DNA from 2 places in the Allobosea massiliensis genome. Region 1 is predicted to be linked to the other one. Evidence: predicted binding sites of a transcription regulator. Region 1 holds the regulator's gene; the other holds the start of a gene.

The links. Region 1 encodes PhoB, which activates phosphate uptake and scavenging genes when phosphate is short. Its sites were predicted from a motif close to TGTCATNNANCTGTCAT; they were not measured.
Region 2: ACFPN9_RS18475 (alpha-D-ribose 1-methylphosphonate 5-triphosphate diphosphatase) is a predicted target of PhoB. The motif match lies at 3,963-3,979, and genes of this name have one in related genera.

The regions. Positions count from the first base shown of each region.
Region 1 covers NZ_JBHSLU010000030.1:14,118-21,563, reverse strand. The annotation lists gene ACFPN9_RS12095 (TIGR03862 family flavoprotein) at 1-411, opposite strand, end outside; gene phoB (phosphate regulon transcriptional regulator PhoB) at 574-1,272, opposite strand; gene phoU (phosphate signaling complex protein PhoU) at 1,431-2,150, opposite strand; gene pstB (phosphate ABC transporter ATP-binding protein PstB) at 2,194-2,994, opposite strand; gene pstA (phosphate ABC transporter permease PstA) at 3,043-3,933, opposite strand; gene pstC (phosphate ABC transporter permease subunit PstC) at 3,946-4,917, opposite strand; gene pstS (phosphate ABC transporter substrate-binding protein PstS) at 5,077-6,102, opposite strand; gene ACFPN9_RS12060 (ATP-binding protein) at 6,224-7,282, opposite strand; gene ppk2 (polyphosphate kinase 2) at 7,417-7,446, shown strand, end outside.
Region 2 covers NZ_JBHSLU010000063.1:144,540-151,985, reverse strand. The annotation lists gene ACFPN9_RS18495 (ArsR/SmtB family transcription factor) at 1-112, opposite strand, end outside; gene ACFPN9_RS18490 (PaaI family thioesterase) at 163-615, opposite strand; gene dusA (tRNA dihydrouridine(20/20a) synthase DusA) at 626-1,627, opposite strand; gene ACFPN9_RS18480 (DNA topoisomerase IB) at 1,684-2,697, opposite strand; gene ACFPN9_RS18475 (alpha-D-ribose 1-methylphosphonate 5-triphosphate diphosphatase) at 2,769-3,908, opposite strand; gene ACFPN9_RS18470 (PhnD/SsuA/transferrin family substrate-binding protein) at 4,069-4,938, shown strand; gene ACFPN9_RS18465 (phosphonate ABC transporter ATP-binding protein) at 4,935-5,783, shown strand; gene phnE (phosphonate ABC transporter, permease protein PhnE) at 5,780-6,586, shown strand; gene ACFPN9_RS18455 (HupE/UreJ family protein) at 6,649-7,230, opposite strand; gene ureG (urease accessory protein UreG) at 7,253-7,446, opposite strand, start outside.

The DNA.
Region 1 (7,446 bases):
CCAGCCGGTCCAGCGCCGGCCGGCTTCGAGCCGCACCCCGAGCCCGTCGAGCCGGCGCAGCCAGGCGCGCAACAGCGGCGACGCCTTCATCGCCTTCGGGAAGACGCGCCCGCTGGTGCCGATGAAGCTCTCCGCGCCGAGCTCGTCGGCCCAATCGCGCAGCGCCTGCGGTGGAAACGCCTGGATGGCGGGTTCGAGCCAGTCCCGCGCCGCGCCGTAATGCGGCAGGAAGCTCTCCAGCGGCTCGGAATGGGTGAGGTTGAGCCCGCCGCGCCCGGCGAGCAGGAATTTGCGCGCCGGCGACGGCATCCGCTCATGGATCGTCACGCGGTGGCCGGCCTGGGCCAGCCGCTCGGCCGCGATCAGCCCGGCCGGGCCGGCGCCGATGATGGCGATGTCTTTGATCTGCATCGGGCCGGCTTGCGCCGTCGGGCGTCGCGGGTCAAGCGATCAGGCGCATGCCGGAGCGACCTCGTCATTCTCGGGCTCGACCCGAGAATCTATGGCCGGCACGGCAGGGGAGCCTCGGCGTCACGAGATGCTCGGGTCTGCGCCCGACCATGACGGTTTCCCTCACGCCCGCGCGAAGGTCTCGTCGAAGGCGTAGCCCGCGCCACGGACGGTGCGCAGCGGATCCTTGGCGTCGCCCGGCGTGATCGCCTTGCGCAGCCGCCCGACATGGACGTCGACCGTGCGCTCGTCGATGTAGACGTCGCGGCCCCAGACGGCGTCGAGCAGCTGGGCGCGCGAATAGACCCGGCCCGGCGCCTGCATCAGGAATTCCAGCAGCCGGAACTCGGTCGGCCCCAGATGCAGCTCTTCGCCGGCCCGGCGCACGCGGCGCGTCGTGCGGTCGAGTTCGAGATCGCCGGCGACCAGCAGCCCCGCGACATGGCCGGGCTTCGCCCGGCGCAGCAGCGCCTGGATGCGCGCGATCAGCTCCGGCAGGGAGAACGGCTTGACGACATAGTCGTCGGCCCCGGTGGCGAGGCCGCGCACGCGCTCGGTTTCTTCGCCGCGGGCGGTCAGCATGATGATCGGCACGCGCTCGGTGTCGCGCCGCGCCCGCAGCCGCCGGCACAGTTCGATGCCGGAGAGACCGGGCAGCATCCAGTCGAGCAGCACGAGATCGGGCGTGTTGTCTCGCAGATGCAGCTCGGCGTCGTCCCCCCGCGCCACGCTGTCGACTGCGAAGCCCTCGGCCTCGAGGTTGTAGCGCAGCAGCAGGGTGAGGGGTTCCTCGTCCTCGACGATCAGGATGCGGGCGGCCATGGCACGGTTCCGTTCTTGGCGTTTGTGCCGAAACGCATCGTCATGCTCGCCCTTGTGGCGAGCATCCACGTCTTGAACGCGGCGTGGGTCCGGCGAAGACGTGGATGGTCGGAACAGGCCCGACCCTGACGGCGAAGGCTCCGGCGCAGTCGGTGTTGTCAGCTCCCTGTCACGGCCTCGACCGTGATGTCGGTGGTCTCGAGCTTGGGACGGTTGATGTCGAGCGATTCGCCGGTGACGAGATAGTGGATCGTCTCGGCGATGTTGGTGGTGTGGTCGCCGATGCGCTCGACGTTCTTGGCGCAGAACAGGAGATGCGTGCAGAAGGTGATGTTGCGCGGATCTTCCATCATATAGGTCAACAGCTCGCGGAACAGCGAGGTGTAGAGCGCGTCGATCTCGCCGTCGCGATGCCAGACCTCGAGCGCCTTCTGCTCGTTGCTGGTGGCGTAGGCGTCGAGGACGTCCTTGAGCTGCGCCTGCACCAGCCGGCTCATATGCTCCAGCCCGACGACGGCGCGGTGCGGCGGCGAGAACTGGCCGGAGATCGCGACCGCGCGCTTGGCGATGTTCTTGGCGAGGTCGCCGACGCGCTCGATGTCCGAGGCGATGCGGATCGCCGAGATCAGCTCGCGCAAATCGTTGGCGAGCGGCTGGCGCCGGGCGATCGTCAGCACGGCGCGCTCCTCGACGTCGCGCTGCAGGTTGTCGAGCCGCTGGTCGGCGGAGATCACCTTCTGGGCCAGCGTCGTGTCGCGGCGCACCAGCGCGACCGTGGAATCGCCGAGCATGCGCTCGGACATGCCGCCCATCTCGGCGAGGCTGCGGCGCAGCGACTCCAGTTCGGCGTCGTAGGAGCGGACGATATGTTCGGTCATCGCGGCGTTGTCCTTTGGATGCGGAGCGGAAGCGGCGGCCAAATCAGCCGAAGCGGCCGGTGACGTAGTCCTGCGTCTGCTTCTTGCTCGGGTTCATGAAGATCGTGTTGGTCGCGGCGAACTCGATCACCTCGCCCAGATACATGAAGGCGGTGTACTGCGAGATGCGCGCCGCCTGCTGCATGTTGTGGGTGACGATGACGATCGTGAAGTCGGCCTTCAGCTGCTCCAGCAGATCCTCGATCTTGCCGGTCGAGATCGGGTCCAGCGCCGAGGTCGGCTCGTCGAACAGGATGACCTCCGGCTTCTGCGCGATGGTGCGCGCGATGCAGAGGCGCGGCTGCTGGCCGCCCGAAAGGCCCATGCCGGAGGTCTTGAGCTTGTCCTTGACCTCGTCCCAGAGCGCGGCCCGGCGCAGCGCGCCCTCGACGCGGTCGTCGAGCTCCGACTTCGGCGGCTTCTCGTAGAGGCGGATGCCGAAGGCGACATTGTCGTAGATCGACATCGGGAAGGGCGTCGGCTTCTGGAAGACCATGCCGATGCGCGAGCGCAGCTCGTTGACGTCGACGTCGTTGGAGATGACGTTGCGGCCGTCGAGCATGACCTCGCCGGTCGCGCGCTGCTCGGGATAGAGCGAATAGATCCGGTTGAAGATGCGCAGCAGCGTGGACTTGCCGCAGCCCGAGGGGCCGATTAGGGCCGTGACATGCCGGTCGCGAAAGTCGAGATTGATGTTCTTCAGCGCCTTGTGCTCGCCATAGTAGAAATCGAGGTTCTTCACCGCGATCCGGACGGGCGCGTCGGCGTCGAGCGACTGCGGGCTGAGTTCGAGGGTCGAAAGCATCGACGGGTTCCTTCGGATCTGACGCGACGGAGATAGGTTAGGCGGGTCTCACTTGCCGCCGCGCACGATGCGGCGGGCGACGAGCGAGAGCAGCAGGATCGACAGGGTGATGATCAGCGAACCGGCCCAGGCGAGCTGCTGCCAGTTCTCGTAAGGCGCGGAGGCGAACTGGTAGATCGTCACCGGCAGGTTCGACACGCCGCCCATCAGGTCCGACGAGAACCAGAAATTGTTGTTCAGCGCGGTGAAGATCAGCGGTGCGGTCTCGCCTGCGATGCGGGCGAGCGCCAGCAGGATACCGGTGACCATGCCGGCCTTCGCGGCCTTCCAGGTGATCGAGGTGATCACCACGGAAGGCGGCGCGCCCAGCGCAGCCCCGGCCTCGCGCAGCGGGCCTGGCACCAGGCGCAGCATGTCCTCGGTGGTGCGCACGATCACGGGGATCGCGATGATGCCGAGCGCGACGCCGCCGGCCCAGCCGGAATAGCCGCCGACCGGCTCGACCAGAATGACATAGACGAACAGGCCGATCAGGATCGAGGGCGCCGAGAGTAGGATGTCGTTGATGAAGCGGATCAGGTCGGCCAGCTTCGAGCCCTTGCCGTATTCCGCCAGATAGGTGCCCGCCAGCACGCCGATCGGCGTCGCCACGGCGATGCCGAGGAAGGTCAGCACAATCGAGCCGACCATGGCGTTGGCGAGGCCGCCGCCCTGCGATCCGGGGCCAGGGGTGATCTGCGTGAAGGTGGCGACGGAGAGCCCGCCGATGCCCTTCACGATCAGCATGCCGAGGATCCAGAACAGCACGAAGATGGCGAGGAAGGTGAAGCCGGCGGAGATGACCCGCATCGCCTTGTCGGCGGTGCGGCGGCTCTGCCGGACGCGGCCCCAGGCGGCGTAAGGGGCGGCGGGAGCGGTGGAGGAGGTCGTCAGGCTCATGATCGGGCTCGCTCAGAAGGTCTTGACCCGCGACACCAGGATGCGCGCGACGACCAGGACGACGAAGGTGACGAAGAACAGGATGCAGCCGAGCGCGATCAGCGCGTTCATCTGCAGGCCCAGCGCCTCGTTGAACTCGTTGGCGATGCGCGAGGCGATGGTCGAGCCCGGATCCATGATCGAGGCCGAGAGGCGGTTGGCATTGCCGACCACGAAGGTCACCGCCATCGTTTCGCCGAGCGCGCGGCCGAGACCCAGCATGATCGCACCGATGATCGAGACGCCGGCCTGCGGCACCAGCACATGGCGCACGACCTCCCAGGTCGTCGCCCCGATGCCATAGGCGCTCTCGCGCAGCACGGAGGGGATCTGATCGAGCATGTCCCGCACGATCGAGGCGATGAAGGGGATGATCATGAAGGCGAGGATGATGCCCGCCGTCAGGATGCCCAGTCCGGAGGGCGAGCGCGAATACAGGATTGTCCCGACGATCGGCATCCCCTCGACGATGTTCGAGAGCGGGACCTGCACATAGGCCGCGAAGAGCGGCACGAAGACGAACAGGCCCCACATGCCGTAGATGATCGAGGGCACGGCGGCGAGCAGCTCGATCGTGGTCGAGACTGGCTGCTTGAACCAGGGCGGGGCAAGCTGGGTGAGGTAGACGGCGATGCCGAGCGAGAGCGGCACGCCGATCAGCAGCGCGATCAGCGCCGTCGAGAGCGTACCGACGATGGCCGGCCAGGCGCCATAGACATCGGCCTGGGTGTCCCATTGCGAGCCGGTGATGAAGCTCAGCCCGAACGCCTTGAAGGCCGGCCAGCCGCCGATGACCATCGACAGCATGATGCCGGCCAGCAGCAACAGCACGAACAGGGCCGAGATCAGGCTGGCATTGCGGAAGACGATGTCGAAGGTGCCCTTCGGCGTCTTTCGCTGCGGCCGCGCGGCCGGAATGCTCATGGTGTCGGTCACGGCGGTCATCCGTGGAACTCCGGTCGTGGCGGAACGAGGATGCGAGGCGGAAGGCGAAGGCTCTCGGGAGGGCCCTCAGCCGGAACAGCGGTTCCGCCGCTGCTCGGGATGGAGGCCTGATGAGGAAGACGAGGCGGAACCGGGTTCCGCCTCGCCCTCAGTCGGTGATCAGAAGATCGGCTTGCCCGACGGGTCGGTCACGCCCTTCCAGGCGGCGCGGACCTGATCCTTGACGTTGGCCGGGAGCGGCACGTAGTCGAGGTCCAGCGCCATCTGGTCGCCGTTCTTGAAGGCCCAGTCGACGAACTTCAGCGCGGCCTGCACCTCTTCCGGCTTCTCCGGCTTGGCGTGGACGAGCAGGAAGGTCGCGGCCGTGATCGGCCAGGCCTCGGCGCCCTTCTGGTTGTTCAGCGAGATGCCGAAGCCGGGAGCCTCGTTCCAGTTGGCGTTCGCGGCCGCGGCCTGGAACGACTTGTCGTCCGGCGCCGGGAAGTTGCCCTCGGCGTTCTGGATCAGCGCGTAGCTGAGCTTGTTCTGCTTGGCGTAGGCATATTCGACATAGCCGATCGAGTTGGCGACCTGCTTGACCGAGGCCGAGACGCCCTCATTGCCCTTGCCGCCGATGCCGACGGCCCACTGCACCGAGGTGTTGGCGCCGACCTTGGACTTCCACTCCGGCGAGACCTTGGAGAGATAGTCGGTGAACACGAAGGTCGTGCCCGAACCGTCCGAGCGATAGACGGGATTGATGTTGGCGTCGGGCAGCTTCAGGCCGGCGTTGAGGGCGACGATCTTGGGATCGTTCCACTTCTTCACGGTGCCCATGTAGATTTCGGCGATGATCGGGCCGGTCAGCTTGAGCTGGCGGGCGTCGATGCCGGCGATGTTGATCGCGGGGACGACACCGCCCATCACGGTCGGGAACTGGATGAGGCCGTCCTTGGCCAGATCCTCGCCCTTGAGGGGAGCGTCGGTGGCGCCGAAGGCGACCGTCTTGGCCTTGATCTGGCGGATGCCGCCACCGGAGCCGATCGACTGGTAGTTGAGACCGATATTGGTCTCCTTCTTATAGGCCTCGGCCCATTTCGAGTAGATCGGGAAGGGGAAGGTCGCGCCGGCGCCGGTGATGTCGGCGGCCTGGGCGACGCCCGACAGACCGATGGTCGCGGCCGCGAGAATGAGAAGTTTGCGCATGAGATGTCCTCTCTGGGTCGCAGGTTCAGCGAGCCGTTCAGAACACCCTCTGCATGACAGCTTCATGACACTTCGTCACGCATGCTGTCATGAAGGCGTCACGCAGCGTTAAGAAACGCCCTCAAGGCTTGCGCGCCGAAGCCCCGAAACGTGGCAAAACAGCCCTGAACGTCGCACCCTCACCGAGCGCGCTCTCGATCGTCAGCCGCCCGCGATGGCGCAGCACGATGTGCTTGACGATGGCGAGGCCGAGCCCCGTGCCGCCGGCCTCGCGGCTCGCCGCGGTATCGACCCGGTAGAAGCGCTCCGTCAGCCGCGGCAGATGCTCCGGTGCGATGCCCGGCCCATCGTCGCGCACGCCGACGCTGACCTCGAGCGGCCCGTCGACGACGTCGATCACGACCTCTCCGCCGCTCTTGCCGTACTTGATCGCGTTCTCGACGAGGTTTTCCATCAGCCGCAGCAGCTCGTCGCGGTCGCCCGGTACGTTTACCGGCTCGGTCGGCGCCCGCAGCGTCAGCGTCACCTCGCGCTCGCGTGCCATCAGCGTCAGCGAATCCACGATCTCGCGCGAGATGCCGGTCAGATCGACCGGCGTCTCCGGCGCCAGATGGGCGCGCAGTTCGATCCGCGAAAGCGAGAGCAGGTCGTCCACCAGCCGCGCCATGCGCAGCCCCTGCTCGCGCATGATCGCCAGGAAACGGTCGCGCGCGCCGGCATCGTTGCGCGCCGGGCCCTGCAGCGTCTCGACGAAGCCGAGCAGCGAGGCCAGCGGCGTGCGCAGCTCGTGGCTGGCATTGGCGACGAAGTCGACCCGCATCCGCTCGGTGACGCGCTGCTCGCTGAGGTCCTCGAAGGTCAGCAGCACCGGTCGCCGGACACCCTCGCTGCCCAGCGCAGCGATATGGATGCGGAAGGTGCGCTCCACCGGCACGCGCTCGATCAGCTCGATCACCTGCCGTCCCCCCTGCCGCGAGACGCCTTCGATCGCCTCGATCAGGTCCGGATCGCGCATCACCAGTGTCAGCAGCCGTCCCTTTTCCAGCGCCGGGATCAGGGCGCGCATCGCCGGGCTCAGCGCCTGGGCCACCCCCTGCGCATCCAGCAGCAGCGCAGCCGACCCCATCGCTTCGACGAGCGCCTGCGTCGTGGCGGCTAGGGGATCGACGGCACCGGGCATGGGAAACCTCGACACGGACGGCACCGGAGGAAGCGGCGCAGGCGGGCGCCCCTTCCTGATGGCCGGCGCGGCGCCCGTCAATTCCCTTCGCCGCTGAGGCCCGCTAGGCTGGGCGCATTGCCGAGGAGGCTCCGATGGCCAAGACCCTGTCAGCGCGCACCAAG
Region 2 (7,446 bases), on a different contig from region 1:
CGCTGATCGAGACCGCCTCTTCGCCCTCGAGACGCGCCAGCAGCGCCCGGCGGGTCGGGTCCGACAGCGCCGCGAAGGTTCTGTCGAGCTGCGAGGATTCCAACTTAACCATTGCGTTAAGTTACTTTGGGGCGGCCGGGTGCGTCAACAGCGACGGGCGCGTCAATCCGACACGCCTTCGCGGCCGCCGACGGCCATGCAGGTGGCGGTCAGCATAGCGCAGAGCTTCTCGTCTCCGTCACGGACCGCGAAGACCTCGGCAAGGGCCAGCGTCAGCGTCCGCCCGGCCTTGACCACCTTGCCCCGCGCGATGAGCCTGTCGCCGGCGGCAGGCGCGAGCAGGTTGATCTTGAACTCGGCGGTCAGCACGCCCACCCCTGCCGGCATCCGGGTCAAAGCCGCATAGCCGCAGGCGGAATCGGCGATGGCCGCGACCGCACCGGCATGGACGAAGCCGTGCTGCTGTGAGACCTGCGGCCCGATCGGCAGATCGATCTCGACCTCGCCCGGCGCCACGAGCAGCAGCCGCGCGCCCAGCGTCGCCATAAGGCCCTGCTTGTTGAAGCTCTCGGCGACGCGGCGGCCGTTCTCGGTATCGGACAGGGCATCCGCCATCGTCAGGTCCTCAGGCGGCGCGGATGGCGTCGTGCCGCGAAACATGGGCCACCGCCGCGCGCAGATCGGCGAGGCCCGCACCGGCCGCGACGCAATGCTCGGCGAGATGGCGGCGGAACTGGCGCGCACCGGGACGGCCGGGGAACAGGCCGACGAGATGGCGCGTGAAGGCATGGAGCCGCCCGCCGGCCTCGACATAACGGGCGAGATGCGGCTCAAGCGCCTCCAACATGGCGAAGGCGTCCGCCACCGGCGCGTCCTCGCCGAAGAGCAGTGGATCGACCCGCAGCAGGATCTCCGGGTTCTGATAGGCCTCGCGCCCGATCATGACGCCATCGAGATGGGCGAGATGCCCGGCCCATTCCTCCGGGGCGCGGATGCCACCGTTGATGGCGATGGGCAGTCCCTGATGGGCCGCCTTCAGCCGATAGGCGCGGTCATAGTCGAGCGGCGGGATCTCGCGGTTTTCCTTCGGCGAGAGGCCCTGCAGCCAGGCCTTGCGGGCATGGACGATCAGCGCATCGACGCCTGCGCCCGTCACCGCCCGGGTGAGCGCCTCGAGAGCGGCTTCCGGATCCTGATCGTCGACGCCGATGCGGCATTTCACCGTGACGGGAATCGCGACGGCCGCCTTCATCGCCGCGACGCAATCCCCGACGAGCGCCGGCTCGCGCATTAGGCAGGCCCCGAAGGCGCCCCCCTGGACGCGGTCGGAAGGGCAGCCGCAGTTCAAATTGATCTCGTCATAGCCGAAATCGGCGCCGATGCGGGCGGCCTGCGCCAGCAGAGCGGGATCGTTGCCGCCGAGCTGCAGCGCGACCGGATGCTCGACCGCATCGAAGCCGATCAGCCGCTGCCGGTCGCCGCGGATCACCGCCTGCGCCGTCACCATCTCGGTGTAGAGCCGGGCGCGACGCGACATCAGGCGGTGGATGACGCGGCAATGCCGGTCGGTCCAGTCCATCATCGGCGCGACGGAAAAGCGCAGCTGCTCGGGCGAAAGGGCGGTCATGGCGGCTGACTAGCCGAAAATGCGGCGCGATGCACCTATGGCGGCCGCCCGCAGGATCAGGCTGCGACCAGCCCCAGCGCCCGCTCGATCCGCGAGCAGGCGCCACGGGCCTTGGCCTTTTCGTAGCAGCGCTTCAAGCGGCCGGTCGCATAGGCGCGCAGCACGATGGCGTGGACATAGCTCTTGCGGACGACGGCCGGCGTGTTGACCAGCCGCTCCGAGATCGCCCGCATGATGTCGGCGAGCTGGCGCTTCTTGCCCGTCTCGGTCGCGACCACCTCGCCGGCCAGCAGCAGTTCGGCCGCAGCCGCATTGGCGGCGAGCATACGCAGATCCTTGGCACTCACGGGCAGGCCGCTGACGCGCTTGAGATAGGCGTTTATCTCGCTCGCCCGGACCTCGGCGATGCCGCCATCCTCGCGCCGGTACTGCAGCAGGCGCTTGCCCGGCAGGGTCATAATCCGGGTGAGCGCACGGACCAGCGCCGGATCGGAATGGGCGCAGGCGATCTGCTTGCCGCTCTTGCCCTTGAAGGAGAGTTCGACGCGGCCGCCGGCGATGGTGACGTGGCGCTTGAGCAGGGTCGAGGCGCCATGGCTGCCATTGGTCTTGGCATAGGTCTCGTTGCCGACGCGGATATGGCAGCGGTCGATGATCGCCGCCGCGCAGGCGAGCGCCTTGTCCCGCGTGAGCTGCCGGTCCTTCAGGTCGCGGGCGATGGCGGCCCGCAGCTTCGGCAGGGCGCCGAGCAGGCATTTCAGCCGCTTCAGCTTGCGGCGCTCGCGCACCTTCTCCCAGCCGGGATGATAGCGATGCTGGATCCGGCCGGCCTCGTCATGGCCGACCGCCTGGAGATGCGCGCGGGAATCGGCCGCGATCCGGACATCGACATAGGCCGGCGGGATGGCGAGCGAACGGATGCGGGCCAGCGTCGCCTGATCCGTGATGCGGTTTCCGTCAGCATCGCGATAGGCGAATCCCTTGCCGGCGCGGTGGCGGGTGATGCTGAGGTCCGTCGGCGTGGCACGCTTCAGGCGGACAGGGGCTTCTTCCTTCTCCAGCAACGCCATGGCACCGTCCCCGATCTCGACGGCTCTACAATCGGCCCAGCCGGGGAAAGTTCCGGCTGGAACCGGGAGCCTCAGGCGAGCAGGCGCTGGTCGGCGAGATGGACGAGGCGGCCGGCGGCGATCGTCGCGACGACACGGGGATGGGGGCCTTCCTCAACGAGAACGAGATCCGCGCGCTTGCCGGGCGCGATGACGCCGCGGTCGTCGAGGCCCAGTGCCTGCGCCGGGGCGCGCGAAACCAGGGCCCAGGCCTCGGCTAAGCTGGCCGCGCCGCGGCGGGCGAGCAGGAACGGCGCCAGCGCCAGCGCCGGATAGTAGTAATCCGACGCCAGAATGCTGCAGAGCCCGGCGCGCACCATTGCCTCGGCGCTGGGGCAGCCCGTATGCGAGCCGCCGCGCACGACATTGGGGGCTCCGAAGACGATCGCCTCGCCGTGATCGGCGGCTGCGCGCGCGGTCGCCTCGTCGATCGGGAATTCGGCGACGGTCACACCCAGCGACCGGTACCAGGCGCGCATGTCGGGCGTCATGTCGTCATGGGAGAACATCGTCACGCCGGCCGCGCGCGCCGCCGCTGCGAGGCGCGCGATCGAGCCCTCGACCTCGCTCTTGCGGGCATAGACCGTCTCGACGAGGTCCATGAAGGCCTCCGTCGACAGGCCTGTGCGCTCGACCATCTTGCCGATCTTGTCGGGGCGGTGGCGCGTCTTCAGCGTCCCTTCGGTGTGGTCGTTGAAGGCGAGCACACCGACGCGCCCCTCCGCCAGCCAGGCGAGGATCTGCGGCTCGGCATCGAGGTTGAAGGTCTCGTGGCGCAGGTGGAAGCGCGTGTCGGCGCCCAGCTCCGGCTGCAGCCGCGCGATCGCCTCGGCCAGGGCGCGGGCATTCTCCGCCCCGCGCAGGCCCGGCTCCCAAGACCAGGTGACGCCGTGAAAGGCGGTGGTGATACCGCTCGCCAGCAGCGCCCGGTCGGCGTCCTTCAAGGCGAGGTCGATGTCGAAGGCAACGCGCGGCCGCGGCATGATGTGGCGCTCGAAGGCGTCGCCATGGCAGTCGACGAGGCCCGGCAGCACCAGAAGCCCGGTCGCGTCGAGCGTCAGCCGGGCGCCGCCGGCCCGGGCGAAACCGGCGATGAGCCCGTCCTCGAGCATGAGGTCGTGTCGCTCGAGCCCTTCGACCAGAACGGTCCCCCCCGTGATCGCGATCGACACATCCGTCTCCTTGCCATGCACCCGCCCTGCGGCGTTGCGCCTTCGCGCCCGGGCATGACGACAGCATGACACCGGCCGTCACCGAACCGTCAGGCAGCCGTCACCGGGCCGTCGCATGCCGGCCCTAGCGGCAGGGCTCCAGGGAACGGGAGAACGCCCCATGCTGAAGCCCATCGCCGTCGCGCTGCTCGCCGCAGCCGCCGCCTTCGCCGCGCCGGCCGCCCAGGCGCAGGATTCGATCCGCTTCGCCGTCACCGACATCGACGGCGCGGAATCGCTCCAGCGCGAGTTCGGCCCGTTCAAAGCCGCGTTCGAGAAGGTTGCCGACGTCAAGGTGCAGTTCTTCGCGGTGTCCGGCCGCACCGCCGCGGTCGAGGCGATGGCCGCCGGCCAGGTCGATTTCGTGCTGACGGGGCCGGCCGAGTACGTCGTGTTCAAGGCCCGGACCAATGCGGTGCCGGTCGTCGGCTGGCAGCGCCCCGACTATTTCAGCCAGGTCGCCGTGCTCGCGAGCGGGCCGATCAAGAGCGTCGCCGATCTCAAGGGCAAGACGATCTCCTTCGGCGAGATCGGCTCGACCTCGCAGCATCTCGGCCCGGCGCAGGCGCTCGCCGATTTCGGCCTGAAGTACAACGTCGACTACAAGCCGATCTTCGTGAAGCGCAACGTCGCGGTCGAGGCGATGAAGCGCGGCGACATCGCCGCCATCGGCCTCAACCTCACCCATCTCCAGCGCATCCGCGAGAGCGACACCAAGACCGGCTTCACCGTCGTGGCGCGCGGTCGCGACCTGCCGAACGACGTGATGATCGCCAGCCCCAAGGTGAAGCCGGAGATCGTCGCCAAGGTGCGCAAGGCCTTCCTCGACCACGGCACGGAGCTGATGAAGGCGGTCACCACCGGCACGGACGACAACCGCAAATTCGCCGGGGGCGTCTTCCTGCCCGAGGTCAAGGACAGCGACTACGACTATGTCCGCTCGATCTACGCCACGATCGGCATCACCGAATTCAACAAGTTCATCGAGTGACGACGCCCTCGCCCGCCCTCGGGCCGATGGTGACGGGGGCTGGCGTCCCCGTCATCGCCATCGACGGCCTGCGCAAGAGCTTCGGGCCGCGCACCATCATCGAGCGGCTCGACCTCTCCGTCCCCGCCGGCGAGTCGCTGGCGCTCATCGGAGCCAATGGCACCGGCAAATCGACGCTGCTGCGCATGATCGTGCGGCTGGCGGAAGCCGACCAGGGCCGGTTGAGCGTGCTCGGCGAGACGGTCGGCGATCTGCGCGGCTCGGCGCTGAAGCGCTTCCGGGCGCGAGTCGGCGTGGTCTTCCAGAAGCATAATCTCGTCGCGCGGCTCAGCGCGCTCTCCAATGTCGTGCATGGCGTCCAGGCGCGGCGCTCCGGCCCGCGCTCATGGGCGCAGTCGCTCGCGCCGGCTGCGGTGCGCGACGAGGCGATGGCCTGTCTGGAGGCCGTCGGGCTGGCCGACAAGGCGCTGCAGCGGGCCGATTCCCTCTCGGGCGGGCAGTCCCAGCGCGTCGCCATCGCGCGGATGCTGATGCAGCGGCCGGAGCTGGTGCTGGCCGACGAGCCGGATGCCAGCCTCGACCCGCGCGCCGGCCGCGAGATCATGGAGCTGCTGTTCCGGCTGACGCGCGACAAGGGCCTCACGCTGGTCTTCGTCTCGCATCATATGGCGCATGCGCTGCGCTTTTCCGACCGCATCGTCGGGCTGGGCGGCGGGACGATCGCCCTTGACCGCCGGGCCGGTCATTGCACCGAGGCCGAACTCGCCGCCTTCTTCGAAGAGCCGGGCGGCGATACAGCGCCCCAAGAGGAGCCGGTGCGCGCGCCGGCGCCGGTGTTCGCATGAGCCTGTCTCAGACTGCCCGGCCCCCCTTCGCCGTCGATCGCTTCGAGCGGCCGAGCGCCGTCGCCTTCATGGGCGGCTTCCTCGCATTGGCGCTGGTGATCTGGTCGTTCAGCGGCTCGGAACTCTCGGCCGAGAAGCTGATCCGCGGCATCCCCTATATGGGCAACATCCTGACGCGGATGTTCCCGCCCGATCTCAGCCGCCTCGAGCAGATCCTCTGGTCGCTGGCGACGACCTTCCAGATGGCGGTCTCGGGCTGCGTGCTCGGCCTGATCCTGAGCTTTCCGCTGGCGATCCTCGCCGCCGACGGGCTGTCGCCGCATCCGATCGTGCGGGTTCTGGCGCGCGGGCTGATCGCCTTCTTCCGGACAGTGCCGGATCTGATCTGGGCGCTGTTCTTCGTCATCGCCGTCGGGCTCGGCCCCGCGGCCGGCGTGCTGGCGCTGATGATCGACACGATCGGCTATGCCGGGCGCTTCTTCGCCGAGGCGATGGAGGAGACCGACAAGGGCCCGCGCGAGGCGCTGTCGACCATCGGGGCGAGCAAGACCGGGCTGATCTTCTCGGCGGTCGTGCCCAACGCGATGCCGTCCTTCATCGCGACCTCGCTGTTCTGCGTGGAGAAGGCGACACGGGCCTCGGTCGTACTGGGGCTGGTCGGCGCCGGCGGCATCGGCGTCGAGCTCAAGGTGGCGTTCGACCTGTTCGACTACGACACCGCGCTGACGATCATCCTGGCCGTCTTCGCGCTGGTGGTCGCGGTCGAGCAGATCGGCGGCTGGCTGCGGCGCCGCATCATCTGACGCCGCAGGCCGGCTTTCGCCTGATCCTGCCGTCCCGCAGGGGCGGCAGGATGCTCAGACGGCTAGCTCGCGAGAATGGCGACGCCGGCGAGAGCCAGTCCGCCGCCGGCGACACGGGCGAGCAGCGGCGCCCGCGCCGCGAGCAGTCCGGCCAGCCCAAGTCCGGCACCGTGCAGGGCGGCCGTCGCCAGTACGAAGCCGAGCGCATAGCCGAGCCCGCTCGCTCCTTGCGGCAACTCGGCGCCATGGGCATGGCCGTGGAAGACCGCGAAGATCGCGCACGCGGCTGCGCCCGCAGCCAGCGGCGGCGTCGCCCGCAGCGCGATGGCGAGGCCGAGCACGACGACGGAGACGGCGATGCCGATCTCGACACCCGGCAGGGACGAACCGGACATGCCCCAGAGGCCGGCGAGGACCATCATGCCGACAAAGGCGAGCGGATAGGCAAAGCGGGCTCGCCCGCCGGTGAGCCCGGCCCAGAGACCGACCGCGACCATGGCAAGGACATGGTCGACGCCGAAGAGCGGATGCAGCAGGCCGGCCCCGAAGCCATGCACGGCGCCGGCTCCGGTATGGGCGAGAGCAGGCCCGGCCAGCGCCGTCGCGATCACCACCAGCCCCGCCCGTTCTGCCGTTCCGCGCATCGCCGTCTCCCCTGCATGTCCGTCACGCGGCCGGAGCGGCCCGCAGGCCACCCGCCGTCTCGATGAAGTCGATCACGGCATCGACGCCCTCGCCCGCCTTGGTGTTGGTGAAGGCGTAAGGTCGCTTGCCGCGCATCGTCTTCGTGTCGCGTTCCATGACTGCAAGATCCGCGCCGACATGGGGGGCGAGATCGGTTTTGTTGATGACGAGCAAAT